Regions from separate parts of the Sporolactobacillus sp. Y61 genome, predicted to be linked through region 2. Evidence: a T-box and tRNA genes for the amino acid it is inferred to sense, from the RefSeq annotation. Region 2 holds a T-box; the other regions hold tRNA genes.

Region 1 (9,784 bases), 1.0 Mb from region 2:
AAAGCGAGTCTGAAGAGGGCGAATGAGTTCAGGGTTGCCGACCCGAAACCGTGTGATCTACCCATGTCCAGGGTGAAGTCCAGGTAACACTGGATGGAGGCCCGAACCCACGCATGTTGAAAAATGCGGGGATGAGGTGTGGGTAGGGGTGAAATGCCAATCGAACACGGAGATAGCTGGTTCTCCCCGAAATAGCTTTAGGGCTAGCCTCGGAGAAAGAGGTCTGGAGGTAGAGCACTGATTGAATAAGGGGTCCCCACAGGATTACCGAGTTCAGTCAAACTCCGAATGCCAGACGCTCAGGCTCCGGGAGTCAGACGGCGAGTGATAAGATCCGTCGTCGAAAGGGAAACAGCCCAGACCGCCGGCTAAGGTCCCTAAGTTTGCGCTGAGTGGGAAAGGATGTGGCGTTGCCCAGACAACCAGGATGTTGGCTCAGAAGCAGCCACCATTTAAAGAGTGCGTAATAGCTCACTGGTCGAGTGGCGCCGCGCCGAAAATGTAACGGGGCTAAGCGCAGCACCGAAGCCGCGGATGACTCTTTCAGAGTCATGGTAGGGGAGCGTTCCAGAGGCCGGGAAGGTCTGCCGGAAGGCAGGCTGGAGCGTCTGGAAGTGAGAATGCCGGTATGAGTAACGAAAAGAGGAGTGAGAATCTCCTCCGTCGAAAGCCCGAGGGTTCCTGGGGAAGGTTCGTCCGCCCAGGGTCAGTCGGGGCCTAAGCCGAGGCCGAAAGGCGTAGGCGATGGACAACAGGTGGATATTCCTGTACCGCTGGAACACGTTTGAGTGAAGGGGGGACGCAGGAAGGCGAGGTCAGCGCACGGATGGAAGCGTGCGTTCAAGCCGCGAGGCCGGCAGCGAGGCAAATCCCGCTGTCTGAGGCCGGACGGTGATGAGGAGGGAAATTTAAGTACCGAAGGGCCACAACCTACACTGCCTAGAAAAGCCTCTGGCGAGTGAACCAGCGCCCGTACCCAAACCGACACAGGTGGGCAAGAAGAGAATTCTGAGACGCTCGGGAGAACTCTCGTTAAGGAACTCGGCAAAATCACCCCGTAACTTCGGGAGAAGGGGTGCTCAAAGGGCCTTCGGGCCCTCTGAGCCGCAGTGAAAAGATCCAAGCGACTGTTTACCAAAAACACAGGTTTCTGCTAAACCGAAAGGTGATGTATAGGGGCTGACACCTGCCCGGTGCTGGAAGGTTAAGAGGAGAGGTCATCCCTTCGGGGAGAAGCTTTGAACCGAAGCCCCAGTAAACGGCGGCCGTAACTATAACGGTCCTAAGGTAGCGAAATTCCTTGTCGGGTAAGTTCCGACCCGCACGAAAGGTGTAACGATTTGGATACTGTCTCAACGAGAGACCCGGTGAAATTATAGTACCTGTGAAGATGCAGGTTACCCGCGACAGGACGGAAAGACCCCATGGAGCTTTACTGCAGCCTGATATTGGATGTGGGTATCGATTGTACAGGATAGGCAGGAGCCTTTGACGCCGGACCGCCAGGTTCGGCTGAGGCGCCGGTGGGATACTGCCCTTTCGATACCGACATTCTAACCCGGGACCGTGATCCGGTCCGGAGACAGTGTCAGGCAGGCAGTTTGACTGGGGCGGTCGCCTCCCAAAAGGTAACGGAGGCGCCCAAAGGTTCCCTCAGAATGGTTGGAAATCATTCGCAGAGTGTAAAGGCACAAGGGAGCTTGACTGCGAGACCCACAAGTCGAGCAGGGACGAAAGTCGGGCTTAGTGATCCGGTGGCACCGCATGGAAGGGCCATCGCTCAACGGATAAAAGCTACCCTGGGGATAACAGGCTTATCTCCCCCAAGAGTTCACATCGACGGGGAGGTTTGGCACCTCGATGTCGGCTCATCGCATCCTGGGGCTGAAGTAGGTCCCAAGGGTTGGGCTGTTCGCCCATTAAAGCGGTACGCGAGCTGGGTTCAGAACGTCGTGAGACAGTTCGGTCCCTATCCGTCGCGGGCGCAGGAAATTTGAGGAGAGCTGTCCTTAGTACGAGAGGACCGGGATGGACACACCGCTGGTGTACCAGTTGTTCCGCCAGGAGCAGACGCTGGGTAGCTATGTGTGGACGGGATAAGTGCTGAAAGCATCTAAGCATGAAGCCCCCTCCAAGATGAGATTTCCCACAGCTTTAAGCTGGTAAGGCCCCTCAGAGATGATGAGGTGGATAGGTCTGGAGTGGAAGCGCGGTGACGCGTGAAGCGGACAGATACTAATCGGCCGAGGGCTTAACCCAAAGTCAGCGGACAGAAGGAAAAAAGACGTGCTGTATCTTTCGTTACCGGTTTTGAGGGGTCGCCCGACCCCGGGTGATTTTCAAGTCTGGCGGTCATAGCGAAGAGGTCACACCCGTTCCCATCCCGAACACGGTCGTTAAGCTCTTCTGTGCCGATGGTAGTGGGGGGCTGTCCCCCTGTGAGAGTAGGTCACTGCCAGGCGATATGGAGGATTAGCTCAGCTGGGAGAGCGTCTGCCTTACAAGCAGAGGGTCATAGGTTCGAGCCCTATATCCTCCATTTTCATGCCGGTCTAGCTCAATTGGTAGAGCAACTGAATCGTAATCAGTAGGTTGGGGGTTCAAGTCCTCTGACCGGCACTGTTTTAATCTGTGTGAGCCACTAGCTCAGGGGTAGAGCATCTGACTTTTAATCAGAGGGTCGAAGGTTCAAATCCTTCGTGGCTCACCATTTGTTATTATATTTATTCATTCCGGATATTACATATTGCGGAAGTAGTTCAGTGGTAGAACACCACCTTGCCATGGTGGGGGTCGCGGGTTCGAATCCCGTCTTCCGCTCCATTTCATTTACCAGTGTGCCGGGGTGGCGAAATTGGCAGACGCACAGGACTTAAAATCCTGCGGTAGGTGACTACCGTGCCGGTTCGAGTCCGGCCCTCGGCACCATTTATTCTGTTATTTTGCGCCCTTAGCTCAATTGGATAGAGCGTCTGACTACGGATCAGAAGGTTGGGGATTCGAGTTCTCTAGGGCGCATTTTCGGGAAGTGGCTCAGCTTGGTAGAGCACCACGTTCGGGACGTGGGGGTCGCAGGTTCAAATCCTGTCTTCCCGATTTTTTTATACAGGATTTTGTCCGAATGGGGCCTTAGCTCAGCCGGGAGAGCGCCTGCTTTGCACGCAGGAGGTTCGGGAGTTCGATCCTCCCAGGCTCCACTTACAGCTTTGTTATATGAAGTTAAAGTGAAATTTACGGTGCTTCCGTCTCGTTAAAGAAGCAACGTAAATTTTTTTATCTTTTATGAATGCCGGGAATTTTGCAGGGAAGAATTTTTAGATAAGTAAAGCTTCTGACAGCTGACAGGCTCCCTCAAATTTCTCCTCCATAAGTTCTTCCTGTTCCGTTATTTTTCCAAATTGGGGATGACAGAGGTTGATTATTTTTGCAAATACATACATAATAAAATTATAGTCAAAGTTAGTCAAGGTCAGGGAGATGGTGCCCCGATGAGGAACATTTCAGATATTATTGAAAAATACATTAAGGATATACTGGACTCAGGTGATGATGCGATTAAGATTAAACGAAGTGAGCTAGCTGAAAAATTTCAGTGTGTTCCCTCCCAGATTAATTATGTTTTAAAAACCCGTTTTTCTGTTGAAAGAGGATATGTCGTTGAAAGTAAACGGGGTGGTGGTGGTTATATTCAGGTGATCAAAGTCCGTCCCGTCACAGATGCCGACTTAATTGATGAAATGATTCATTTAATTGACTACAGTCTGACTGAGAATATGGCCGACTCGATTATTGTTCATCTTCTGGAAGAAGATGTCATCAGCGAAAGGGAAGCAAGGCTGATGCTCAGCGCTACTGATCGTGGTGTGCTCGATTTTGGTATCCCGATAAGAGACGAAATGCGTGCGAATATTTTAAAGGCGATGTTGCAGTCACTGACGTACAGACGCTGATCAGGCAGCACCCTGAGCATGGATCCCGATATTTTTTGTTGGCAGGGAATGAAGGAATTTTTCAGCAGGGTGCAGAAATAATAAGTAAGTGGTTGAAAATAAAGTGATGCAAAACGGACAGCTGGAGTGACTTTGGTTGAACCATTACAGAATGTTCACTACAATAGACAGAACAGGAAAGAGTATTCCTGTCTGATACCCGGTAGTCGGCGGGATGTGGTCAACGGAGGAGCTTTTCGAATAAGGTACAGTTAAGGTTCTTTTTTAATCATGTGATCCATCCTGCGGACAGTGGATATGAAAAGGGGGCCACAATCATGATGTTTGGACGATTTACAGAACGCGCTCAAAAAGTGCTCGCACTCTCTCAGGAAGAAGCCATGAGACTTGGTCATAATAATATCGGCACGGAACATATTCTTCTTGGTTTGGTCCGGGAAGGTGACGGTATCGCAGCCAAGGCGCTTAAGGCGTTGAACCTCAGTCCGGAGAAAATCCAGAAGGAAGTGGAGGCACTGATCGGACGCGGGAGCGAAACGGTTCAGACGCCACACTATACGCCCAGAGCAAAAAGGGTCATTGAATTGTCAATGGATGAAGCACGAAAGATTGGTCATTCTTACGTGGGTACAGAACATATTCTGCTTGGACTGATACGTGAAGGTGAAGGCGTGGCTGCCCGGGTACTCAATAATCTGGGTGTCAGCCTGAATAAGGCAAGACAGCAGGTTTTACAGCTGCTTGGGAGTCATGAAGCTACGTCCGGTGGTTCACAGAGCCGCAATGCAGCTCATGCCAGCACGCCGACTCTGGACAGCCTGGCAAGGGACCTGACTTCTATGGCCAGTGAAGGAAACCTGGATCCGGTTATCGGAAGAAGTAAGGAAATTGAACGGGTGATTGAAGTACTGAGCAGAAGAACGAAAAATAACCCGGTTCTGATCGGAGAACCGGGTGTCGGGAAAACCGCTGTTGCAGAAGGCCTGGCACAGGAAATTGATAATAATGAAGTGCCCGAGATTCTCCGTGACAAACGGGTCATGACATTAGATATGGGAACTGTTGTGGCCGGAACAAAATACCGCGGGGAGTTTGAAGATCGGCTGAAAAAAGTAATGGATGAAATCAGACAGGCGGGCAATATCATTCTGTTCATCGACGAACTTCATACGCTGATTGGTGCGGGTGGTGCTGAAGGGGCAATAGATGCTTCGAACATTCTTAAACCCTCTCTGTCCCGCGGAGAATTGCAGTGTATCGGAGCCACAACTATTGATGAGTATAGAAAGTATATTGAGAAAGATGCGGCTCTTGAACGCCGATTCCAGCCGATTACAGTTAAAGAGCCGACAAAGGAACAGTCAGTCCTGATATTAAAGGGACTTCGCGACCGTTATGAAGCGCATCATCGGGTTAAGATTACGGATGAGGCGATAGAGGCCGCTGTACGCCTCTCAGACCGCTATATTTCCGACCGCTTCCTTCCCGATAAGGCGATTGATTTAATGGATGAGGCCTCATCTAAAGTACGTCTGCGTTCTTATACGGCTCCGCCGAACCTTAAAGAACTGGAGCAGAAGCTTGAGACGGTGAAAAAAGAAAAGGATGCAGCAGTTCAAAGTCAGGAATTTGAGAAGGCCGCCTCACTCCGTGATCATGAGCAGAAGCTGAAAGAACAGGTAGATCTCTGCGAAAAAGAGTGGAAAGAAAAACAGGGGCAAGAAAACACCCAGGTGCTTCCAAATGACATTGCGCTGGTTGTTGCCAACTGGACAGGAATTCCTGTCGTCCGTATGGAACAGAAGGAGAGCGAGCGTTTGCTGCATATGGAAGAAATTCTGCACAAACGTGTTATCGGTCAGGATGAAGCGATCACAGCAATTTCACACGCTGTCCGGAGAGCACGGGCAGGTCTTAAAGATCCCAAACGTCCGATTGGTTCATTTATCTTTCTTGGCCCTACCGGTGTGGGGAAAACGGAGCTGGCCCGGGCGGTTGCGGAAACGCTCTTTGGTGATGAAGAAGCGATTATCCGTATTGATATGTCCGAATATATGGAGAAGCACACAACTTCCCGGCTTGTCGGCTCTCCTCCGGGTTACGTCGGCCATGATGAGGGCGGACAGCTGACGGAAAAAGTACGACGGAAGCCTTATTCAGTGATTCTTTTTGATGAAATTGAAAAAGCACATCCCGATGTTTTCAATATTCTCCTTCAGGTACTGGATGATGGCAGACTGACGGATTCGAAGGGACGGACCGTTGATTTTCGGAACACAGCGATCATCATGACATCAAATGTCGGCGCTACCGAACTCAAACGGAACAAATATGTTGGCTTTACCGTCGGAGACAAGGGAGAGGAATATAAAGAAATGAAGGGGAAGGTGATGACCGAACTGAAACGGGCATTCCGACCTGAATTTCTGAACCGGATTGATGAGATTATTGTGTTCCACCATTTGACCAAGCCTCAGCTGATGGAGATTGTTTCGCTTCTGGCTGAACGTCTGAAACATCGTCTGTCCAGCCAGGGTATTGTCATCGATTTGACCGATGCGGCTAAGAGCCGGATCGTTGAGGAAGGTTATGATCCCGAATACGGTGCCCGTCCACTGCGTCGTGCGCTGCAAAAACGCGTTGAAGATAAATTGTCCGAAGAGCTGCTTATGGGGCATATTACTAAGGGAACCCATGTTGTTATTGATTATCAAGACGGTGATTATACAGTTAACAAAAAAGAAGCAGCAGTCGCGAAATCCTGATGTCCGGCAGGCCGGACCGTTTTTGCGGCTAAAAGAGCCAAAGCCTGAAAAAAGCCTTGGCTCTTTTGCACTTTAAGAAAGTAAAAAATGTTCGGAAAGACCAGGTTTCTGGCGGTGTCTGCGACTTGTCAGTCGTCAGGTTTTCTTAATAGATCCCGAATTTTTAATTGAATCAGGCAAGGTGATTAAATGGCAAAGGCAAAATCAGTATTTATATGCCAGGAATGTGGCTATAAAAGCCCCAAATGGATGGGACGCTGTCCGGAGTGCCGGAACTGGAATACCATGGTTGAAGAATTGATACAGCCGGCAAACGCCGCTCATGGCCCGGTTAAAAAAAATAATCGTCCCGCTCTCCTGTCTGATGTGACCCTGGATGAGGAACCAAGGATTATTACCGGAATGAAGGAGTTTAACCGTGTGATGGGCGGAGGCATTGTCCCTGCATCACTGACCCTTGTAGGAGGTGACCCGGGCATAGGCAAGTCGACACTTCTCCTTCAGGTTTCCGATCATCTGGCTTCACATGGCCATACGGTGTTGTATATATCGGGAGAAGAATCGATTCGGCAGACCAGAATGCGCGCCGGACGGCTGAATGTCAGTTCGGATGGGCTTTATGTTCTGTCAGAAACGGACATCAGTCAGATTGAGATGCATATGAAAGAGGTTCATCCGGAAGTGATGATTATTGATTCCATTCAGACGATCTATCATCCTGATGTTACTTCAGCACCGGGCAGTATTTCACAAATCAGAGAATGCACAGGTCAATTGCTGCGGATCGCCAAGACCAGCGGAACCGCCATATTTATTGTCGGTCATGTCACAAAAAACGGGGCGCTTGCAGGTCCAAGGACTCTTGAACATATGGTCGACACCGTTTTATATTTTGAAGGGGAGCGCCATCACACATTTCGTATCCTTCGGGCGGTAAAAAACCGCTTCGGTTCTACGAATGAAATGGGTGTGTTTGAAATGAAAGAGGAAGGATTGACAGAGGTCTTAAATCCATCGGAAATATTTCTTCAGGAACGGACAAGTGGCGCATCAGGATCGGCCGTTGTCGCCGCCATGGAAGGAACCCGGCCGATTCTTGTTGAGATCCAGGCACTGGTTACACCCACTAATTTCGGGAACCCGCGCAGGATGGCAGCAGGACTTGATAATAATCGGATGTCACTGATTATGGCTGTGCTCGAGAAAAGAGCCGGGCTCCTGCTTCAGAACCAGGATGCCTACGTGAACGTTGCCGGCGGGATAAAACTGGATGAACCGGCAACAGACCTGGCAACTGCCATCAGCATTGCATCCAGTTTCAGTAACCGTCCGACCGGTGTGACCGACATCTTCATTGGGGAAGTCGGACTGACCGGTGAAGTCAGGCGGGTGTCCCGGATCGAACAGAGAGTGAACGAGGCCAGTAAACTCGGGTTTACCAAAGCGTATATTCCTGCAAAAAATATGGGCGGGTGGCGGAAACCTGAGGGGATTCAGATCATTGGAGCAGACTCACTTGTTCAAGTTATGCAACTGGCGCTGGGGAAAACTGAAGTACCGCTGTCAGATTCGCCCTTTTTCCCACCGAAAGTCTAGCAGAATGACAAACCAGCAATTGTTTTGCAGGTAATTTTAAAGATTTTTATCTGTTAATCCCGAAAATCCGTTTTTATTTTTTTATTTTGTCCATACTGAGTGGAGGAGGTGACCACATATGTTAAAACGAGTAATACAATTATTTTTCATCCTGCTGGGCGGGACACTCGGCTTTGTTTATATACCCAAAATCATCGTACTGCTTAATTTTGGTGAAGGAATGCCGGAATGGCTGGCATCCCCGTTTATTGGCATGGCAGTCGGCGCGGTTATCATGACATTGTTGACATTCTGGTTTGTGGACTCATTAGTGCATTTAATGAAAACGTTTGAGGACAGAATTATGAAAGCGCCAATTACCGATGTTTTATTCGGGACACTTGGCCTGATTTTCGGGCTGGTAATATCCTACCTGATCCAGTTGCCCCTTGCTGCACTGAATATTCCCGGAATCAGCAACGTCCTTCCCATTTTTATTTATTTTTTTCTCGGATACCTTTTTTATCAGATCGGATCCAGAAAGCGAGATGAGCTGATTGGTCTGTTTCATCTGCCTGCCCGTTCGAAGGAGAAAAAAAAGGAAGCAAGATCTGAGCTAAGTTTGTCCGAAACAGGTTCGCCTTATAAAATTTTTGATACAAGCGTGATCATTGACGGCCGGATAGCTGATATTTGTCAGACGGGTTTTCTGGAGGGCACCATGGTTATACCACATTTTGTCCTTGAAGAACTGCAGCATATAGCGGACTCATCCGATGTGCTGAAACGAAACCGCGGCAGGCGCGGACTGGATATTCTGAACCGGATTCAGAAGGACCACTCGATCCATGTCAATCTTTATGAAGGAGACTATGATGATATAACGGAAGTGGACAGCAAACTGGTTCGTCTCGCAAAAGAGTCAGGTGGCATTGTTGTAACAAATGATTTCAACCTGAATAAAGTCTGTGAATTCCAAGGTGTACGTGTTTTAAATATTAATGACCTGGCTAATGCCGTCAAACCGGTTGTTTTACCGGGAGAAGAGCTTCAGGTTCAGGTTATAAAAGACGGGAAAGAGCAGAATCAGGGTGTCGGGTATCTTGACGACGGAACCATGATTGTGGTAGAAGAAGGACATAGGTATATTGGAAAAACCATCGATGTGATTATTACCAGTGTTCTGCAGACGTCTGCGGGTCGAATGATTTTTGCCAAACCGAAATTGCTGGAAAAAGCACTGTAAGACAGATGCAGTTGCGGAGGTTTTAAAAATAATGAATTATCAAGCGGTGATCGTCGCTGCAGGGCAGGGTTCGCGTATGGGATCGAATCAAAATAAAGTCCTTCTCCCCCTGCACAGTGAACCGGTAATCATCCATACGCTCCGTGTCTTTGATCAGGATCCATCCTGCAGAAAGATCGTTCTAGTCGTGCAAAATGCTGAATATCACACCTTCCGGTCATTAATCGAAACGTACGGGATCACGAAAA
Region 2 (9,784 bases):
ATGAACCGGACAACGGACAAAACATCACTTAAAGACAGGTGGCATATTCTCTGGAGGGGAATGGGGATTGTTCAGCGGATGGTCCCCTCCCTTCTCCCGGCGGCTGCAGCCGGAGCGCTGCTGAAATCATTCAGCCCATTCATTACAATTTATATAACGGCCCGGATTATCGATGAACTCTTTGGCTCCCGTTCCGTCTCAAAGCTTGCTTTCTTAGTTGGTACTGCTATCATTCTGAATCTGGCGGCCCTCCTTTTGCAGAAAGCCATGGAGCGGATCAAAGACAAGGGCGATTATCGTTTATATTATTTTGGAAAGATAGAAATGGACGGACTGATTCTCAGTACAGATTATGAAAATGTGGAAAAGCCTGACTTTCATTTAAGAAAACAAAAAATTGATGAAGCCTGTCAAATGCATAGGAGAGGTATCTGGCAATTACCAGAGCTGACCGAACGGTTCCTGACCAGTTTATGTACCGTAGTGTTCTCAATCATACTTGCTTTTCCGGTCTTTATTCCACCTGCTTCAAACGTTTCTCATTCATTTATTGCCTCACCATGGCTTTCGGTACTGTTTCTGGGAATGATTATCCTTTCATCTGCATACACCGTCTGGTCAAACGCCCGATTCAGTAAATGGGCGTTTAAAAGGATGGATCGTGTGATGCCGATCAATCGGATTTTCTCTTTTTATGCAGACCTGATGGAAGATCATAAATTTGGAAAAGACGTCCGCATTTACCAGCAGCAATCGCTCATCAGTGAGTCATATAAACGCTTTATAACAGGCAATCAGAAATTATTTGAACATGATATATCAAAAAAACAAAGTCGCTTTTATGGGGTTAATGCAGCTATTTCTTCAATCATCACCGGTTTTGTCTATCTGTTTGTCGGTATGAAGGCGCTGATCGGCCTGATCAGTATCGGTTCCGTTGTTCAGTATGTCGGAGCGATCAGTCAATTTACAACAGGCTTTGCTGAACTGATTACTTCGGCGACCGACAGCTGGCAGAATATTGATTACGTCAATTTGTATTTTGATTTTCTCGATACCCCGAATCCAAAATATAAAGGGACCCTGCCTGTTGAGAAACGGATGGATAATGATTATGAAATAGAGTTCAGAAATGTATCTTTCACATATCCTGGTGCGGAGTCCCCGGCACTGAAAAACATCTCTCTCAAGCTGAAAATCGGCCAGCACTTTGCGGTAGTCGGCAGAAATGGATCCGGAAAAACGACGTTCATCAAACTTCTGACCCGCCTTTATGATCCACAGGAAGGAGAAATTCTGCTTAACGGTATTAATATTCAGAAATATAATTATCAGGAATACCTGAACCTATTCTCTGTCGTCTTTCAGGATTTTCAGCTTTTCGCGTTCTCTGCCGGTCAGAATGTCGCAACCGATGTGCATTATGACCGTGAACGTGCGATGGCCTGTCTGGATGAGGCAGGTGTTGGCAATCGGATCAGAAGGATGCCGGAGGGGCTGGATACACCGCTCTATAAAGTTGGTGATGACGGCGTTGATATTTCCGGCGGTGAAGCGCAGAAAATCGCTATCGCCCGTGCTCTATACAAAAATGCCCCGTTCGTTGTTCTGGACGAACCAACGGCTGCGCTGGACCCCGTTGCAGAATATGAGATATACGCAAAATTCCAGGAGATTGTCGGTAATAAGACGGCTATTTATATCTCACACCGCCTGTCTTCCTGCCGTTTCTGTGATCGCATTCTTGTGTTCAATAAGGGCAACCTGATCCAAAGTGGATCGCATAACGAACTGATCCATGAAGAGAATGGGCAGTATTTCAAACTGTGGCAGGCGCAGGCGCAGTACTACAAAGAGAATGCCTGACAGAAGGCCCTATCACCTGAATAACAGAAACACCCCCACTTATCTGTCTGATAAGCGGGGGTGTTTCATGGATGAAAATGTGTTACATTGCGGCTTTTGCTTTTTCAGCAAGCGTTGCAAATGCTTTTTCGTCGTGTACGGCCAGATCAGCGAGCATCTTCCGGTTGACTTCGATACCAGCCGCCTTCAGACCGTAAATCATTTTGCTGTAAGACAGACCGTTGATCCGTGCTGCAGCATTGATCCGTGCAATCCACAGCTTACGGAAATTCCGTTTCGTCTGACGACGGTCACGGTAAGCATAGGTCAGTGATTTGAAGACCTGCTCTTGTGCCACTTTAAATAATTTATGTTTTGCGCCGAAATAACCCTTGGCGAGCTTCAATACTTTCTTACGTCTGCGTCGGGTTACATATCCGCCTTTTACTCTTGCCATTGTAAAAACCTCCTAAAATAGGCCGCCAGACCGCATATCAGTATGTCCGCATCATCAGCGGATCCACTCAGTCTGAACGGCTATTAAAAAATATACTGGTTATCTCAGTCATTAATCATTTTCTTGACTTTTTTCGCCAGAGTAGACGTTGCCATTGTACCCTTGCGGAGATTACGTTTCTGCTTCTGTGACTTATGAATCATCATATGGCTGGTATATGAATGATTCCGTTTCATTTTACCGGTACCTGTCTTCTTGAAACGCTTTGCGGCACCTTTGTGTGTTTTCATTTTTGGCATAAAATAATTCCTCCTGACGGAAGCGGGCTGCATGAAAACCTCTGCATAAACACCCGATCCTGTTTTCTTACTTTTCGACTTTAGGAGCCAGTACGAGAAACATACTGCGTCCTTCCATCTTTGGCCTTGCTTCGACAACGCTGATATCTGCACATTCCTGAGCAAGCTTCTCAAGGACCTGACGGCCGAGATTAGAATGTGTGATCGCGCGTCCTCTGAAGCGGACCGAAGCTTTGACTTTGTCACCTTTTTCAAGAAACTTTTTTGCATTACGCATTTTCGTATTAAAATCATGTTCCTCGATACTCGGGCTTAGCCGTATTTCTTTAATATTGATCACTTTCTGCTTCTTACGGGCTTCACGTTCCTTTTTCTGCTGTTCAAAGCGAAACTTACCGTAATCCATAATGCGGCATACCGGCGGTTTGGCTCCGGGTGCTACCATAACCAGATCAAGATTAACGTGGCGGGCCATTGTCAAAGCTTCCGCCTTGGACTTTATACCGATTTGTTCCCCATTCTGACCGATGAGCCGAACCTGCTGAGCACGGATCCCCTCATTGACAATCATGTCTTTGCTAATATTGAGACACCTCCAGTTTTATGTGAGTAAAACACAGGCTGCCGGGATCTGAAAAGACCGCTTTTCAGGTCTCAATACCTGCACATACAAAAATACGGGCGCACAAAACGCCCGTATGTTCATTCTGTTACCTGTTCAACCTGACAACAGCATTGCTGCGTCGTTCAGGTGAGAAGCCGGGCGCCTCCGCTTTTACTCGATTCATTAACTCAAAAAGTATACCATGACGCCCCGGTAATTGCAAGGTATTTCCTTATTTCACAATTGGTTTCTTTGTGATGCGTTTCCGGATCTCTTCAAGAATATGGGCTTTAAAATCCTCATAAGGCAGTGTATTCGTTGCCTTTTCACCGTATTTGCGTACATTTACACTGTCCTCTTTAATTTCCTGATCACCGATGACCAGAGTGTACGGTATTTTGTGAGTCTGGGCATCACGAATCTTGTAGCTGAGTTTCTCCCCACGGAGATCGGCATGGGCGCGGATTCCGGCCATTTTCAGATCATGTTCCAGTTTCCTGACGTGATCATGATGAACATCTGCAACCGGAACCAGCTCAGCCTGAACCGGTGCCAGCCAGGTCGGGAACGCCCCGGCAAAATGTTCGATGAGAATGGCAAAGAATCTGTCCAGTGAACCATAAACGGCGCGGTGAATAACGACCGGGCGGACCTTCTCATTGTTCTCATCAATATAGGTCAAATCAAATTTTTCCGGCATCTGGTAGTCCAGCTGAATCGTTGCACACTGGTGGCTTCTTCCCAGCGCATCCTTGATATGGAAATCAATCTTCGGCCCGTAGAATGCGCCATCCCCTTCGTTGATGGTGTAAGGCATATGAATGGCTTCCAGTACATTGCTCAGGGCTTTCTCCGCCTTCTGCCACATGTCAACTGTACCCATGTGGTCTTCAGGCATTGTCGACAGTTCAACCGAATAATCAAATCCAAATGTGCTGTAAATTTTTCCAATCAATTTGAAAATATTTTTGATTTCACTTTCAATCTGATCCGGGCGGACAAAAATATGGGCATCATCCTGGCAGAACGTGCGCACACGCAGCAAACCGTTAAGTGCTCCGCTGAGTTCATGCCTGTGAACCTGACCGAATTCGGCAATCCGGATGGGCAGATCCCGGTAGGAATGCAGGGTGTCTTTATATATGAGCATATGCCCGGGGCAGTTCATCGGCTTGAGGGCATAATTGACATCATCCACTTTCGTAAAATACATATTCTCGTGGTAATGGTCCCAGTGCCCCGAATTCTCCCACAACCTCTGATTCATGATCAGCGGCGTACGGACCTCTTCATAGTCATTCTGGCGCTGCAGTTCACGGGCGAAATTTTCAAGTTCCGTACGGATGATCTGTCCGTTTTCCAGATAAAACGGCATGCCTGGCGCTTCTTCAGAAAACATGAAAAGTTCCAGCTGTTTTCCCAGTTTACGGTGATCCCGTTTCTGGGCCTCTTCAAGAAAGTGAAGATGTTTATCCAGATCTTTCTGATTCAGAAAAGCGACACCGTACACGCGTTGCAGCATTTTATTATTACTGTCGCCGCGCCAGTAAGCCCCGGCAACGCTCATCAGCTTAAACGCCCTGATCCGGCCGGTAGAAGGAAGATGTGGTCCGCGGCAGAGGTCCACATATTCACCCTGCCTGTAAATGGAGATCGTCGCGTCTTCCGGAAGATCATGGATCAGTTCCAGTTTCAGCGGATCATTGATCTCACTGAATATCTTCAGCGCATCCGCACGGGAAATTTCTTCACGGGTAATTGGAAGATTCTCGCTGACAATCTTCTTCATTTCTTTTTCGATTGCCGGGAAATCGTCCTTCGTCAGTGAATGTTCGAGATCAACATCGTAATAAAAACCGTTTTCGATCACCGGGCCGATTCCGAGTTTTACATCGGGATAAAGGCGCCTGAGTGCCTGTGCCAGCAGATGAGCACAACTGTGTCTCATGATGTGCAGTCCCTCATCCGTATCCAGACCGAGAATTTCTATTGCCGCATCTTTTTCAATGGGTCTTGTGACATCATATAATTCACCATTAATCTTTCCGGCGACAGCCTTCTTCTTCAGACTGTTCGAAATAGAAGCGGCGACCTGTTCAGTCGTTACGCCCTGCGGAAATTTACGTACTGACTTATCAGGAAAAGTCAGATTAATTTCAGACATAGATATTCACTCCTAAGTAACATGTTTTTCAGCACTGCTTTGAAAGACCAGGTGAATGAAGAAAGAAAAAATAAAAAAGCACCCGTCCGCTAAAGGGACGAGTGCTTTCTCGTGGTTCCACCCTTGTTCCCGCCCGAATCTGCAGTATCCGGGCGGCTCAAGATTGCTGATAACGGACAGGTGTCCGCCGGCAGATACTCATTTCTCCGCCAAAGCTCAGAGGTGGTAAATCAACCCGTCTGCCAGAGGCTTGCACCAGACGCCTCCTCTCTGAAAACAGAACAGGAAAATCCGTGTCCTCATCTTCACCGATCATATATTCAAAGTATAAACTGATTATAGGCTCCCCATGAAAGAAAATCAAGTGACCCCATGAAAGAACGCGAAAAGCACAGGTTACGCTTTTATTTTCTCCTTATTCGCCATCAGAAAATCAAACAGCATGTCTTTACTGACCTGTTCTGCTTTCTCAGTCAGTCCGAGCTGACGCAGGATCTCCAGACCAATCGGGAGCGTCGTTCCGGCTGCTCTCGAAGTAATAATATTCCCGGAGACAACGACCGGATCTTCCGAATAATCAGCATCTTTGATATGGCTCCTGAAATCCGGATTGCTGGTCACCGTTTCACCTTTCAATATACCGGTACGTTCCAGGGCAATCGGTCCCGCACAAATGGCCGCTACTTTTTTCCCACTGTCATGATAATAGCGGATCAGCTCCTGAACACGTTCATCGTCCCGGAGTGTTGTCGCCCCTTTCGTTCCTCCCGGCAGATAAATACCGTCAAAATCTTTCAGTCCGGAACTGTTGATGTCCGTATCTGCCTGAATCACTATATGTCTGGAACCTTCGACCAGTTTGCCGCCAAGAGAGCACAGAACCACTTCCACACCGCCTCTGCGGAGTACATCAATCGCTGTGACTGCTTCTGTTTCTTCAAAGCCCTCAGCAAGAAGCACAAGTATTCTCTTCAAAAAGATCCCTCCTGTTCAGATTCATTGTCTTTATCGTACCATATCCATCATCCAGATGATACGCTCATGCTGTAGAGAAAAAAGCCGGCAGCCGGGCACAACCCTGAGGGTCGGCCGGCTGCCGGCAGTCACCGGATGATCATACCCGCTTTACGTACTGCTTCTGATTTTCTGAATACATATACCTTATATTTCATCATTCTAATCTCCCCCTGTAACGTATTTTTCATGCTCGCATTAATAAAGATAACGTGACATCTCAGCCCGCCGGTTCAGCATATCTTCCCGCAGCCGTTTAATCCGTTTATTGTCCTCATAGCGCCGAATTCTTGACCTGGACGGTCTGACTGATACCGTCAGACTGATGGTCAGAAAGTTTATACTCAGCATTCGTTTCCCTCCTCCCTGTACCGGGATGGTTTCTCTCAAAAAATTCTTCCCCGCAATGGTACGGGGCGCTTTCACTGCAAGCTGTTGCATCTTTCAATGCCTCCTGTTTTCATTGTATTTATATAAAGGTATCCCGCACCGGCGGGACAACCTTATACACAAGACGCAAAAAGGCCGCAGTCCATTACGGATCCGCGGTCTTTCAGAAAAAAGAGCGCAAAAAAACCGCAGATACCGGTGGCCTGCGGCTGTTCTTCAGTTCAATTTTTTTATCTGTCTCACTGTCAGTTCATGCCGGGACCATCGTCAAATCGTATTCAGTTGATGCTGTAGTCGTTCTGACATTTTCAGTCATCATTGCGATGGCCTCCTTCATTTGTTTCACTTTTTCCAGTATATCCCTGGTCATTCATTTTGTAAACCCTTAATTCTGCCTTTTTTCAATGAAATCCCGCTCCATGCTCCGTCTGAACTTCCCGTGGAAAGAAAAAAACCCGATCTTCAAATACTGTACTCAGTGTTTTCATAATGCTGTGTTCCGGACGATCTGTAAAAATGACTACCTGCTCCGGTGCCAGAGCGATCAGGCTCAGGATTATGGAGGGCTCCGCGTCGATCCCCCATTGTCTGAGTAACGGATAAAAGGAGCGTACAGACTGTACATTGCGGATCAGCCGGTGATTTTCGTCAAAGATTTTGAACGGTTCATCATCATAGACTTCGATTTTTTCACAAAGCGGTTTGTACGCGCGGATAATCCGGCGCAGCTTATCAATAAAAACCTGATATTCCTGCTCCAGCTTATATTCATCAATGGCCAGCTCGGTGATCCGTCGCAATGTCCGCTTATATGAAGTGAGTCGGAAATGTAAAATGGATGCAAAAGAGAGGGTACTGTGTTCCGTCAAAACACCCTCCAGCGCCTCCTGAATCAGCTGTTTCCGGTCCGGCAGTGTCTCCATGCGCGGAAGATCGTTTTTTTCACCGGCGAGAATGGCCGTGATAATATTCATGATGGCTGTTTTCTCTCCCGGATCCTTAAAAAAATAATATTTCTCGATGATGTTATACAACCAGCCGTTCTCATATTTCCCTATGATATATTTTGTTATCAGGGAAGATAAAGTCCTCCAGTCGGTGCCCGTTTCCGGAAATATGGCCAGACGGCTGTTAAACAGCAGTACACGGACATCCTGTCTGTAAGCAGACGGCATCCTCCTGTAAAATTCAACCGCTTCCTGCCTTGTCTCAAACACAATATCCAATGATTCTTCCTCCCCGTCCTATTCTTTTTACAACTATATGGGTGGAAGGAACGAATCATACGTATAAAAAAACCATCTGGAAAATAAAGTGAAACGTCAATCAGTGGGGAGCCCGAGCGTACAGGACGTTTTCGTGCAGGCGTTGCGATAGGACGTACGCATTTTAGCCTGCGCATCCCCCACGAATCGGATTATTCGTTGTTGAATCCGGCGGGATTTTACAGCAAGGTATCCCCGGCCCGGCCAATTCGTTTACCCGCATGACCCGGAGGTGGACCTGCCCGTTCATGCGGGAAAAAAAAAGCGGCAACCCTTGCCGCACTGATTTATCTTCGATTTTTGCCATCCATCTGAATCAATTTAGTAAAATGTCGAATACGTTCCATCACTCGTTTGGCTTTGACATTTTCTATCCCGCTTTTCTGAGAATAGGAAAAGTGGTTTTCCAGCTCATCATAGTTAAAATTAGAGGTGTACAGAGTGGGCAGATGCTCCATCATGCGATATTGAAGGACACTGCCCAGCACCTCATCACGTACCCAGGGTGTCATCGTCTCTGCACCAATATCATCCAGAATCAGAACGGGCGTTTTTTTCAGCACATCCAGTTTGGAATCAACGGTATTATCCTGAATGGCGCCCTTAATTTCTCTGAAGAAATCAGGGACATAAATGATCAGAGAGGCGACATGACGTTTCTGAGCAAGACTATTCATAATTGCCCCCATCAGATAGGTCTTTCCAACTCCAAATTCACCGCATAGATACAGCCCCTTGGCTGTTTCCGGATCTTTAAGATAATCACGGACAAAATCACCAGCCGCTTTCAGCGCTTCCTGACGCCCCACTTCATTTTTGTCAATGGTTTTAAATGTTGCGCTCAGTATTTCTTTGGGCACATAGTAACTGCGAATCAACCTGCTTTGACGACGCCTGTTCTGATCTTCACGAAGCAGAGGACAGGCTTTGAAAGTCAAAGCCGGATCGCCATGATCATTAATCAGTTCCGGGCGAAATCCCTTCATCATATTGGGACATTGCTCAAGGCCCGGACAATGGGCACAATGTTGCCATTCCTCGACAAACTGATACAGTTCGGGCAGATGTCTGGTCCATTTTTCCTGGTCAATTTGTGGATTTTGGTCCATAAATGACCGGATTTTCGGGTTTTCTATTAGCATTTTTCTTATTTTTTCCGTACGACGTTGAAGTTCCTGCTGGCCTATGAGACCTTTCATCAGTGATTTGATCGGCTCCATTTTCCCACTCCCGGCAAATAGCTTCAGATGCTGTTCAGGTAATCTTCCAGCCATTTGGCTCTTTTTCTGGCTTCTTCTTCAGAGACTTTGTCCTTTGTTTCATGATTTTTCCCTTTCATCCATTCCGGGACAACCTCATGATGCACACGCTCGGCTGTCCGGCGCGGACGGTTCGTCTTTTTAACTGGAGACTGTTTCTGATCATCCCGTTTTCTTTTCTCCTCTCTTGCCACAAACATCGCCTCACGAACTGTCCGGACATTTGCCCGGGACCATTGGGCGGCTATTTTTTCGACAAAAGATTTATTTAAATTATTATCGTTGACTTTCGCCACATAATCAATCAATACATTAATTACACCGGGGGCAGTTTCGTGTCGAACATCAGATTCTCAACCAGTCTGAGGTCCGGCGCCGCCGGACGACTGCCATACCCAAGCTGTTCAAGCAGCTGGTAAGGCGAATTGGTTTCGTACCAGGCGATCAGCTGTTCTTTCTCATTACGTGGTTCTTTACCTTTCATTTC
Region 3 (9,784 bases), 940 kb from region 2:
TCTGACATGGACTTCATGAGCGTGTGCCGGATGTTGGGCCACTTTTCTCTGTTCCGCAAGTCTGGCTTCTTTGTTGTCTGAATAGAGCTGGACGCAGGATCCGGTAAGAATCAGCAGAATGCCGGCCAGGACATTCGACGTGATGGCTTCACTCAGTATCAGAAGAGCAAGAACCGGTGCGAGTGCCGGTTTAATGAAAAAGACAAGCGAAGCCGTTGAAGCCGAAGTTTCCTCCATGGCCAGAAAATAGAAACTGAATCCAAGCCCGGTGACAAAGACACCGAGATAAATCAGCGTCGGGAGTGTGCCCCAGGATATGCCCTGAAAGACCGGAACGTTGCTGAATGCACCCAGTCCCACACTCTCAAGCCACCGGCTGACCGGATCTATTTTTGTGATCAGCATCAGGACGAGTAATTCCATACTTCCGGCCAGAAAACTGAAACTGCTCTGTACGATGCCGTCATAGTGGAATTTCAGGCTCCCTTTACGACCGACCATCCCATAAAGAGCGAAAGTGACGGCAGCGATCAGGGACAGAGAGATACCGAGCGGGTTCGTCAGATTCTTCGGATTGACGATGAAGATCATACCCGCAAGACTGATGGCAAGTGAAAGGATCGTCAGCTTCGTCAGTTTCTCTTTCAGGAAGAAATGGGCAAAGAGTATAACGAAGACGGTGTTGCAGCTGAATAGAATGGCGACCGTCGATGCCTTTGAATACACAATAGCCATCTGGAAAAAGGTCATGCTGACCACAACGCACATAAATCCCGAAAACATAAAGTAAAGCACATTGCTCCGGTTAAGCGAAAATCCACTTCCTTTTAGATGGCGGACAGCCAGTGGAGAAAGGATGATGGATCCGATCAGGAAACGCAGGAAATTAAGCTGAAGCGGATTGAAATCTGTAGCCACCAGTTTAATAGCAATTTCCATCGTACTGAAAAACAAAGCCGAAAAGGCGATAAAAATATATCCCTTTTTCATATACACAACCTCTATTATCAACGAATTCAGGTGATCTGATCGCATAGTGAGCCGCGAAAGACCGGCTTGGACGAAATAATGAAAACGTTACCAAATAATACTTATTATGTTTAATTATGCAAACTTTAATATAACGCAGATATTAATAAAATGTAAGGGGGTAATTGTGACGGTCTGCTTTGTCACATCCGGAAATTTATGGACAGACGAGTCATCGCCCACATGAAAATCTGCTTTCATAATCTGTCCGTCTGATTTAAAATAGAGAGAGAAACAGATCTCCTGAGGCATGAAAAAAATGTCAGAGGCGGTGATTGATCATGCTTTTTAAGAAAATACTGGTTTCCTATGATGATTCAGATCTGTCTAAAAAAGCACTGAAAAAGGCGATTGAAATTACCGAACTGGACGGACGTACCGTACTGGATGTGCTCCATGTGGTCACGGTACCGGCCAACCAGTTTATTGTCGGTGACGTTTACCGTGAAGTGCGCGAATCGACATTTAAATATGGAAATGAGATCGTGTCGAAAGCAGACAACCTGTTGCGCAAGCTCCCGAACAGCACACATACGTTTGTCGAGGAAGGTCAGCCTGTGCGTGCGATTCTGACATTCGCAGAGGAAAACGGATATGATCTGATTGTGATCGGCAGCAGAGGGTTAAGCGGTGTTAAAGAGTTTCTGGGAAGTGTCAGTCATGGTGTTGTTCAGCGGTCTAAAGTACCGGTATTGATTGTCAAATGATCCGGCAGGTCAAAGAATTCTGAATGATCAGGCACTCCGAAAATGATCGGAGTGCTTTTTTTGATATAAGAACGTACAGAAATTCTATGGATGATTGTATAAGAACAACCAAAGCGTGCCTGACGAAAGAGTCCGGGCTCCGCAAAGTTCTCTGAGGCGTCATGCCATAAAGAAAAGCGAATGAAGGAAAGATGGAGCATGAGTGAAAAAGATGTGATCAGACAGACGAAGCGGCCTGTAACGCGGTCCAGCCTGGTCAGTGATCTGAGAAAAATTGGCTTGAAAAAAGGGATGACGGTGCTCGTCCATACATCCATGAGCCGGATTGGCTGGGTGTGCGGCGGTCCTGTGACGGTGATTGAAGCTCTGCAGGACGTCCTGACGTCAGAAGGCACGCTGGTCATGCCCGCACACAGTGGCGATGTTTCAGACCCGGCTGACTGGGGAAATCCGACCGTACCGCAGAGCTGGATTTCAACGATTTACCATGAGATGCCTCCATTTGACCCGCTTCGGACACCGACACTCGGTATGGGCCGCGTGGCAGAAACATTTCGCATGTTTCCCGGCGTCCGGCGGAGCAGTCATCCGATCTATTCTTTTACGGCCTGGGGAGCCGGACGGGATCAGATTGTTTCCGGGCACGCGCTGAATGACGGACTGGGCATGGATTCTCCCCTTGGCAGAATCTTCAACAGGCAGGGATTTGTCCTCCTGATCGGGGTTGGCTATGGAAATAATACGTCCATGCATCTCGGGGAATATCTGTCAGGGACATTGAAAGAGGTCAGGCGGAAAAGTCCCGTCCTGCAGCATCATGAAAGGCGATGGGTCACTTACAGAGACTGGGATTATCATGAGGAACGATTCGCAAAAATCGGTAAGCAGTTTGAGAGCAGTCAGTCTGGTCCGAAGCAGCTGTCTGCAGGTAAAATCGGTCAGGCGGATGCGCGGCTGATGTCTCAGCCGGCCATTGTCAAGTTTACTGCACATACACTGAAAAAACAGTAATTTTACAAGATCTTTATCAACGATCAACTCCTTCTATATACTGGCCGTTTATTCTGAAAATGAGGAATAAAAGCAGAGAAAACGGGAATCATGGTATGAGAAATCCGGACAGGAGCTGAGATCATGGAGATCAGGGGATATCGGGAACATCAATTAACCAGAACGGATCAGGAACGTCATGAGGAAACCGTCCGTCTGAACCGTAAATTACTCTTGACTGATTGTGCGCTTGCTATCTCAATCATCATTAACGTCAAACTGATTTTCGGGTAAGCGGATAACGCAGTCGGAACAAGGGTGGGAAATTGTGGTATCCCTTCATTGTTCCTTTTTATTGTGACTGTTTTGTGAGATGATAGGTTTATTAGTTTTTAAAGAATTTTGAAGATAGACAGGAGTACAGTGATATTGAAACTCAAAAGATTCATGGGAATGACGGCAGCGCTGCTCCTTTCTCTGTCCGCATGCACCACAGCTCCGCAATCTCATCAGGAGCCGGATCATGCGTCGCAGTCGGCTGAAAAATCAGCAGAAAACCGGTCTTCTCAAAGTCAGGAAGCAAGCCCGTCTACACAGGATCATGAAATGTCTGCGATGAATCAGAAGGGGATCCATGTTGTCGCCGATCCGGACAGCTCTCTGGTTCTTGTTAATAAATATTTCAAGCTGCCTGACAGCTATGTGCCAAAGAATCTGGTTGATGCCCGGGTTCCCTTCATTTTTTCCGGAAAATCTGAGAAAAGGAAAATGCGCCAGGAAGCGGCACATGCGCTTGAGCACATGTTCGCCGCAGCAGAGAAGGAAGGGATCCGGCTGACAGGCGTCTCGGCTTATCGTTCTCATCGGACGCAGGTCTCTCTTTTTAATTATTATGTGAACAAAGATGGAGAAAAAAAGGCATTGACGTACAGCGCACGCCCGGGAACAAGCGAACATGAAACCGGCCTTTCCATTGATGTATCAGGACGTAACGGCCAATATGCGGCAACTGAAGCTTTTGGCAGGACACGGGAAGCGGCCTGGCTCACGCAGCATGCGCATGAATATGGATTTATCATCCGTTATCCGAAAGGGAAAGAATCCATTACCGGTTATGAATATGAGGCGTGGCATCTGAGATATGTCGGACGTTCCGCTGCAACCACTATATTTAAGAGAGGACTTGCGCTTGAAGAATATCTGGGCGACGTCCCGGTTTCAAAATAATCACAGCCAAAGCCTTTCGCTCATCCATCTCTTTGCCCGTGTCATGGGAGCGGTCGAAATGAGCAGGGTGGTAAATGTTCTGTGAGGTGGCGAGACGGGATTTCTGCTTTTCGGGATAGGTGTAAAACAGGTATAAAGGCAGGGAATGTAGAACAGACTGATAGAGCCTGGTAATATTCAGAAAATATAAGTTTTTATATTTTACTTTACAAGCCTGTCCATTCTAGATATAATAAAGAACGTCGATTGCGAAAGAAAAAGGATATGGCCCGTTCGTCAAGTGGTTAAGACACCACCCTTTCACGGTGGGTTCATGGGTTCGAATCCCGTACGGGTCACCATGGAGGATTAGCTCAGCTGGGAGAGCGTCTGCCTTACAAGCAGAGGGTCATAGGTTCGAGCCCTATATCCTCCATCATTTCGCCGGTCTAGCTCAATTGGTAGAGCAACTGACTTGTAATCAGTAGGTTGGGGGTTCAAGTCCTCTGACCGGCACCATAGTTTGCAGCGCTTACCGTGGAGGGATAGCGAAGTGGTTAAACGCGACGGACTGTAAATCCGTTCCCTCAGGGTACGAAGGTTCGAATCCTTCTCCCTCCACCACTTATACCTGTGGGCCATTAGCTCAGTTGGCAGAGCATCTGACTCTTAATCAGAGGGTCGAAGGTTCGAGGCCTTCATGGCCCACCATATGATGCGGGTGTGGCGGAATTGGCAGACGCGCTAGATTCAGGTTCTAGTGCCCTTTACCGGGCGTGGAGGTTCAAGTCCTCTCATCCGCACTTTACTTTATTTATTAAAATGGGTGGCATTTTTATACACCCTTTATTTTGCGGAAGTAGTTCAGTGATAGAACATCACCTTGCCATGGTGGGGGTCGCGGGTTTGAATCCCGTCTTCCGCTCCATATTATGGGGCCTTAGCTCAGCTGGGAGAGCGCCTGCTTTGCACGCAGGAGGTCAGCGGTTCGATCCCGCTAGGCTCCATCGGAGAATATATGAACGAAGCGATCATTTTGCCGAAGAAGCAAAATGATCGCTTTTTTGTTGTGGTACAAAAAAGCTTATGCGATTTCAGCCGGCGAATGTTTTATTGTTTAAAATGTAATTTTGCGAAATTAAAATTTTATGTTGCAAAATCTATTTTCCCATGATATATTTATATCATCAAAAACGTAATTTTAGAAAGGCACGGTGTTTATGAAAAAATTAAGTGAGAGGGTTGAGCTGGTCAGCGGCTCACCACAGTTTCGGCTCACTGAAAGTTTCGATGAACAGGCACCGCTCTACTATTTTTACAGTCAGACCGATTTATCAGATGATCTGGTTGGCATGGTTTCGCCGGATAACGACAATAAACAAATACGTACAAGGGATAAAGTGAACACGTTGCACGCCGGGGATGTTGTATTCAGTCTGACTTCAGGCACCGCTTCTATGGTAAGAAAAGTTCACGAAAATTATCTCTACACGCAAAATTATGTGAGGCTCGATCCAGAGAATCACATCGACTCGAAATATCTGGTTTATCTGCTTAATGAAAATAAGACCATCCGAAAACAATTGATGATCGGACTGCAAGGTTCACAAGTATTGAAATATACGTTGAGGCAGCTTAAAGAACTTAAAATGCCAAAGCTTCCATCAATCGAAAAGCAGAAAAATATCGGAGAGGTCTATTTTAAACAGCTACGTTTGCACGCGCTGCGAAATCGCGTGGCAGAATCTGAGAAGGTCATTCTTTTAAAACGGTTAGAGGAGGCTACTTATGATGAATGAAACCCGATTTGAAACGGAACTGATTCAGTATATAACCAGTGGAACCATTACAGCGCCTGAACACTTAAAAAGAACGGGTGATTCTGCAGTTCATGAAAAACCGCTTGATTACGTGGTTAAAACGAAACTCTGGAAATATGAACCGCAAATCAAAACGACAGATCAGCTTTGGGCTAATTTTAAAGCCATTCTTGAACAGCATAATCATAACACGCTTGATCATCCGCTAAGTACTGTTGAATTTAATCAGGTAAAGAAAATCATCTCCGACCTTAAAACGCCTTATGAAGCGGGGCAATTCTTATACGGTTTAAACGGTGTATCGCAAATTGAGATTGATCTGGATGATGGGCGACATGTCTTCTTAACCGTATTCGATCAGAAACAGATTGGGGCAGGCAATACCGTCTATCAGGTAGTCAATCAAATTGAACGGCCGGCGGTCATTACCGGTAAGCCAAATCGCCGTTTCGATACGACACTTATGATCAACGGTTTACCGATTATTCAGATTGAAGAGAAGCGTGAAACGCATGATGTGAATGAAGCACTGAATCAAATGCATCAATATGCTGATGAAAATCAATACCGCGATATTTTTTCAACCTTGCAGATTTTAGTTGCGATCACGCCAAATAATGTCAAGTATATGGCCAATACAACGGCCGATAAATTCAATAAGGATTTTGCATTTAACTGGCAGCGTAAAAGCGACAATACCATCGTACGAAACTGGAAAGAGTTTGCGGATTCCATGCTTAGCATTCCAATGGCCCATCAAATGGCGACGAATTATATGATTCTGGATGGGACGAAAAATAAGCAGATGCTTAAAGTCATGCGTCCTTACCAGGTATATGCTACGCAAAATGTTATTGAAAAACTGAAGCACATTGATTTTGAACTTGGAATGAACAAGGTCGGTTACATATGGCACACAACGGGTTCCGGTAAAACCATCACAAGTTTCAAAACCGCATGGCTTGCCAGTCGCATGCCTAAAGTGGATAAAGTCGTTTTTGTTGTTGACCGAATCGCCTTGACGAAACAAACAAATGAAAACTATCAGGCATATGATCCGGACAGCACAGAAGATGCACTTGGAAGTGTTCAAAATACGGATAATACCAAAGACTTAAATCGCAAACTCAAAAGTAAAGACAATAACATCATTGTGACCAGTGTTCAAAAGCTCGAGACACTTGTTAAGCGGGCATCTTTCAAAGCGCCTGATAAAAACATCGTCTTTATTGTCGATGAGGCGCACCGGTCTACGGGTGGAGAAAGTTTCGCAAAGATTCAAAAAGCGTTCAAAAAATCAGCATGGGTGGGTTATACCGGAACACCAATGTTTGATGAGACGACGACCGGACTTCGTACAGAAGACATCTTCGGCCCGCTGCTTCATGCGTATACGATTCGTGAAGCCATTGCCGATCGAAACGTCCTGGGCTTCAAAGTTGATTTTGAAACAACCATTGACGAAGAGCAGATGAAGAGGGAATACTTACCGAAATTCTATCGTGAGCGTTATCCCAAATGGACAGACGCGCAAATCAAAGACAAGATTAAAAATTTGTCGCAGGAAGATATGGACGATGCAGTTGAACCAAGCTTCTATGATGAAAACCCGGATCATGTTCGATTAGTGGTTGAAGATATTTTCAAGAACTGGCGTAATCGTTCAAATGAAGGCAAATATAACGCCTTATTAACGACGCATGTAGGGGGTGGCAAAGCAAGTACGCCCATGGCGATGATGTATTTCAACGAATTTCAGCGTGTCAATGCTGAACACAGGAAGAATGGCGGCCAAACGCTGAAAGTTGCAGTGACCTTCAGCCTCAATGCTTCTAATAATGACAATATGCTTCCGACCAATCAGGGCCTGCATGATGCAATCAAAGCCTATAATGAAGAATTCGGCACGTCCTTTGGTATGGATGATGTCTCCGGGTACACGCAAGATGTGACGAGTCGTTTGAACAAGTCGGCAACGGATAAGAATTACCTGGATCTTGTGATTGTTGTCGATCAGCTCTTAACGGGTTTTGATGCACCGGAACTTAATACGCTTTATGTGGACAGAACACTTAAAGGAGCAGGACTTATTCAGGCCTACTCCAGAACAAACCGTATCGCCGACATGCAGGAGAAACCTTGGGGACGCGTGGTCAACTACAGATGGCCGGCACAAAATGAAAAATTGATGAATCGGGCACTTGCCATATACGCCAATAAAAATTCAGCCGATTTGTCAGACGATGATCGGCGTCGGTTTAATAAAAAAGAGGGGCTCACCGCTAAGTCATTTGAAGAAGTGTTTAATGAAGTGAAAAAAGTTGTCGGAAAGCTTAGCCAGTTAACCCGTGAATTTCAACAGCTGCCGCCATCAGAAAAGCAAAAAGAGGATATGCTCAATTTGTTACGTGATTATCATGCCGGTATGGCAAAGCTGAAACAATACGACCCTGATGAAGTTAATGGTGAAAAAACAGGGTTTGATTATGATCACCCTGATGAATTGATTGAAAAATTAGGTATGACTTCTGAACAGGAAACGATGCTGACAACCGTTCTGACAAACGAATTGAAGCAGCATATTTCTAAGGAGAAAAAAATTCCCTTATACGAAATTGAACTAAAAATGACGCACGTCAAGGATGTTAAAATCGATTATGATTATTTGACAGAACTGGTTGAGCGACTGTTGAACCAGGTTCACGAGGGACAGACTGAAGCAGCCCGGGAAACGCAGGAGAAGATTAAACAATTTGCGAATGGTCTGGATGATCGAAACTATGCGTCCAGGATTATCAATGCTGCGTTTGCGATTATCAAAGGTCATTTCCCGCCGAATGGGGCTGATTTCACATATCCTGTGAAACTTTCTGACAGCGAACAAATCATTCAACAGGCAAACACGATCAGTCTGGACCGGATGTTTTTAGACTTCCGCGTTAAGTGGGGGATTACGGATATTATTACAAGCAGCCAAATGCGTGAGCTGTTCAGTCGCCATCGCTATGGTTTACAGGACCTGGACGATACCGGTCAGATACGAGATATTATCGCTCAGGCCAGCACTAATTATAAGACCATGGCACACGACGGAGCCATCCAAAAACTTTCAAAAATCAAGTACCGTAATAGTTTACGTGAAGCGATCTATGAACTCGCTGATGACCTTGTAAAATATTGATTTTATTGCGGGCTCAGCAAGAGAGGGTTGAAAGTGAAAACCCGGTTTTGAATCTAAGACGACAAAAGAGATAAAAAGATTAGGTGGCAATGATAATGAGTGAAAATAACACAAACGTACCCAAAATAAGGTTCCCGGGTTTCACTGGTGATTGGAAACAGCGGAAGCTTTCAGAAGTGATGTCAGATTTCATTGTTCCAATGCGCGATAAACCAAAAGAATTCTCTGGAACTATACCTTGGACCAGAATTGAAGATATTGAAGGTAAGTATTTGAATGATTCACTTTCTGGGCAATATGTGTCGGAAGAAACTATAAAGAAAATGAATTTAAGGATAATTCCTAAAGGTTCCTTGATTGTTTCTGCTAGTGCTACATTTGGGGTTGTTGCAGTGGTAACACGGGATTTGATCACAAATCAAACTTTTATTGGGTTAGTTCCTAAAGAAGATTTTGATTTAGATTTTCTATATACTTTTTTTCAATCTTCGACTGTTCAAAAAAAAATGAGATTAGAATCTGCTGGTTCAACAATATTCTATATCTCAAGACAAACGTTTGAAGATATGAAATTTCCATTTCCAATTAAAGATGAGCAAAAAAAAATCGGTGCCTTTTTCGCAGGGCTCGATCACCTCATCACCCTTCATCAGCGTAAGTTAAATCACTTGCAGGATGAGAAGAAAAGTTTGCTGCAAAAAATGTTTCCGAAAAAGGGTGAAAATGTTCCTGAAATTCGCTTTCCAGGATTTACTCACGCCTGGGAACAGCGAAAGGTAAATGATCTTGTAACTCAAGTTATTCGCAAAGTTCCAAAACCTGATCATCCATATGAAAGAATTTCTGTCAGA

What was found. The T-box of region 2 lies ahead of thrS (threonine--tRNA ligase). A T-box ahead of a tRNA ligase gene usually reads a tRNA of that ligase, here a tRNA-Thr.
Region 1: it encodes a tRNA-Thr, which carries the amino acid that the T-box ahead of thrS (threonine--tRNA ligase) is inferred to sense. The anticodon was not compared.
Region 3: it encodes a tRNA-Thr, which carries the amino acid that the T-box ahead of thrS (threonine--tRNA ligase) is inferred to sense. The anticodon was not compared.

Annotation. Positions count from the first base shown of each region.
Region 1 covers NZ_CP159510.1:668,684-678,467, reverse strand. The annotation lists rRNA gene ABNN70_RS03430 (23S ribosomal RNA) at 1-2,259, shown strand, start outside; rRNA gene rrf (5S ribosomal RNA) at 2,345-2,461, shown strand; tRNA gene ABNN70_RS03420 (tRNA-Val) at 2,467-2,539, shown strand; tRNA gene ABNN70_RS03415 (tRNA-Thr) at 2,547-2,619, shown strand; tRNA gene ABNN70_RS03410 (tRNA-Lys) at 2,636-2,710, shown strand; tRNA gene ABNN70_RS03405 (tRNA-Gly) at 2,749-2,823, shown strand; tRNA gene ABNN70_RS03400 (tRNA-Leu) at 2,840-2,928, shown strand; tRNA gene ABNN70_RS03395 (tRNA-Arg) at 2,945-3,018, shown strand; tRNA gene ABNN70_RS03390 (tRNA-Pro) at 3,023-3,096, shown strand; tRNA gene ABNN70_RS03385 (tRNA-Ala) at 3,124-3,197, shown strand; gene ABNN70_RS03380 (CtsR family transcriptional regulator) at 3,489-3,950, shown strand; gene clpC (ATP-dependent protease ATP-binding subunit ClpC) at 4,268-6,715, shown strand; gene radA (DNA repair protein RadA) at 6,905-8,311, shown strand; gene ABNN70_RS03365 (PIN/TRAM domain-containing protein) at 8,430-9,536, shown strand; gene ispD (2-C-methyl-D-erythritol 4-phosphate cytidylyltransferase) at 9,568-9,784, shown strand, end outside.
Region 2 covers NZ_CP159510.1:2,863,846-2,873,629, forward strand. The annotation lists gene ABNN70_RS13725 (ABC transporter ATP-binding protein) at 1-4, shown strand, start outside; gene ABNN70_RS13730 (ABC transporter ATP-binding protein) at 1-1,866, shown strand; gene rplT (50S ribosomal protein L20) at 1,949-2,302, opposite strand; gene rpmI (50S ribosomal protein L35) at 2,407-2,601, opposite strand; gene infC (translation initiation factor IF-3) at 2,669-3,172, opposite strand; gene thrS (threonine--tRNA ligase) at 3,438-5,369, opposite strand; T-box leader at 5,460-5,684, opposite strand; gene ABNN70_RS13755 (DJ-1 family glyoxalase III) at 5,766-6,344, opposite strand; gene ABNN70_RS13760 (hypothetical protein) at 6,582-6,824, opposite strand; gene ABNN70_RS13765 (putative sporulation protein YtxC) at 7,175-7,990, opposite strand; gene dnaI (primosomal protein DnaI) at 8,326-9,258, opposite strand; gene ABNN70_RS13775 (DnaD domain protein) at 9,282-9,605, opposite strand; gene ABNN70_RS13780 (replication initiation and membrane attachment family protein) at 9,614-9,784, opposite strand, start outside.
Region 3 covers NZ_CP159510.1:583,438-593,221, reverse strand. The annotation lists gene ABNN70_RS02905 (DMT family transporter) at 1-990, opposite strand, end outside; gene ABNN70_RS02900 (universal stress protein) at 1,311-1,736, shown strand; gene ABNN70_RS02895 (AAC(3) family N-acetyltransferase) at 1,935-2,747, shown strand; gene ABNN70_RS02890 (hypothetical protein) at 2,871-3,020, shown strand; gene ABNN70_RS02885 (M15 family metallopeptidase) at 3,156-3,953, shown strand; tRNA gene ABNN70_RS02880 (tRNA-Glu) at 4,220-4,294, shown strand; tRNA gene ABNN70_RS02875 (tRNA-Val) at 4,296-4,368, shown strand; tRNA gene ABNN70_RS02870 (tRNA-Thr) at 4,376-4,451, shown strand; tRNA gene ABNN70_RS02865 (tRNA-Tyr) at 4,472-4,556, shown strand; tRNA gene ABNN70_RS02860 (tRNA-Lys) at 4,568-4,643, shown strand; tRNA gene ABNN70_RS02855 (tRNA-Leu) at 4,650-4,735, shown strand; tRNA gene ABNN70_RS02850 (tRNA-Gly) at 4,786-4,860, shown strand; tRNA gene ABNN70_RS02845 (tRNA-Ala) at 4,867-4,939, shown strand; gene ABNN70_RS02840 (restriction endonuclease subunit S) at 5,153-5,731, shown strand; gene ABNN70_RS02835 (HsdR family type I site-specific deoxyribonuclease) at 5,724-8,933, shown strand; gene ABNN70_RS02830 (restriction endonuclease subunit S) at 9,029-9,784, shown strand, end outside.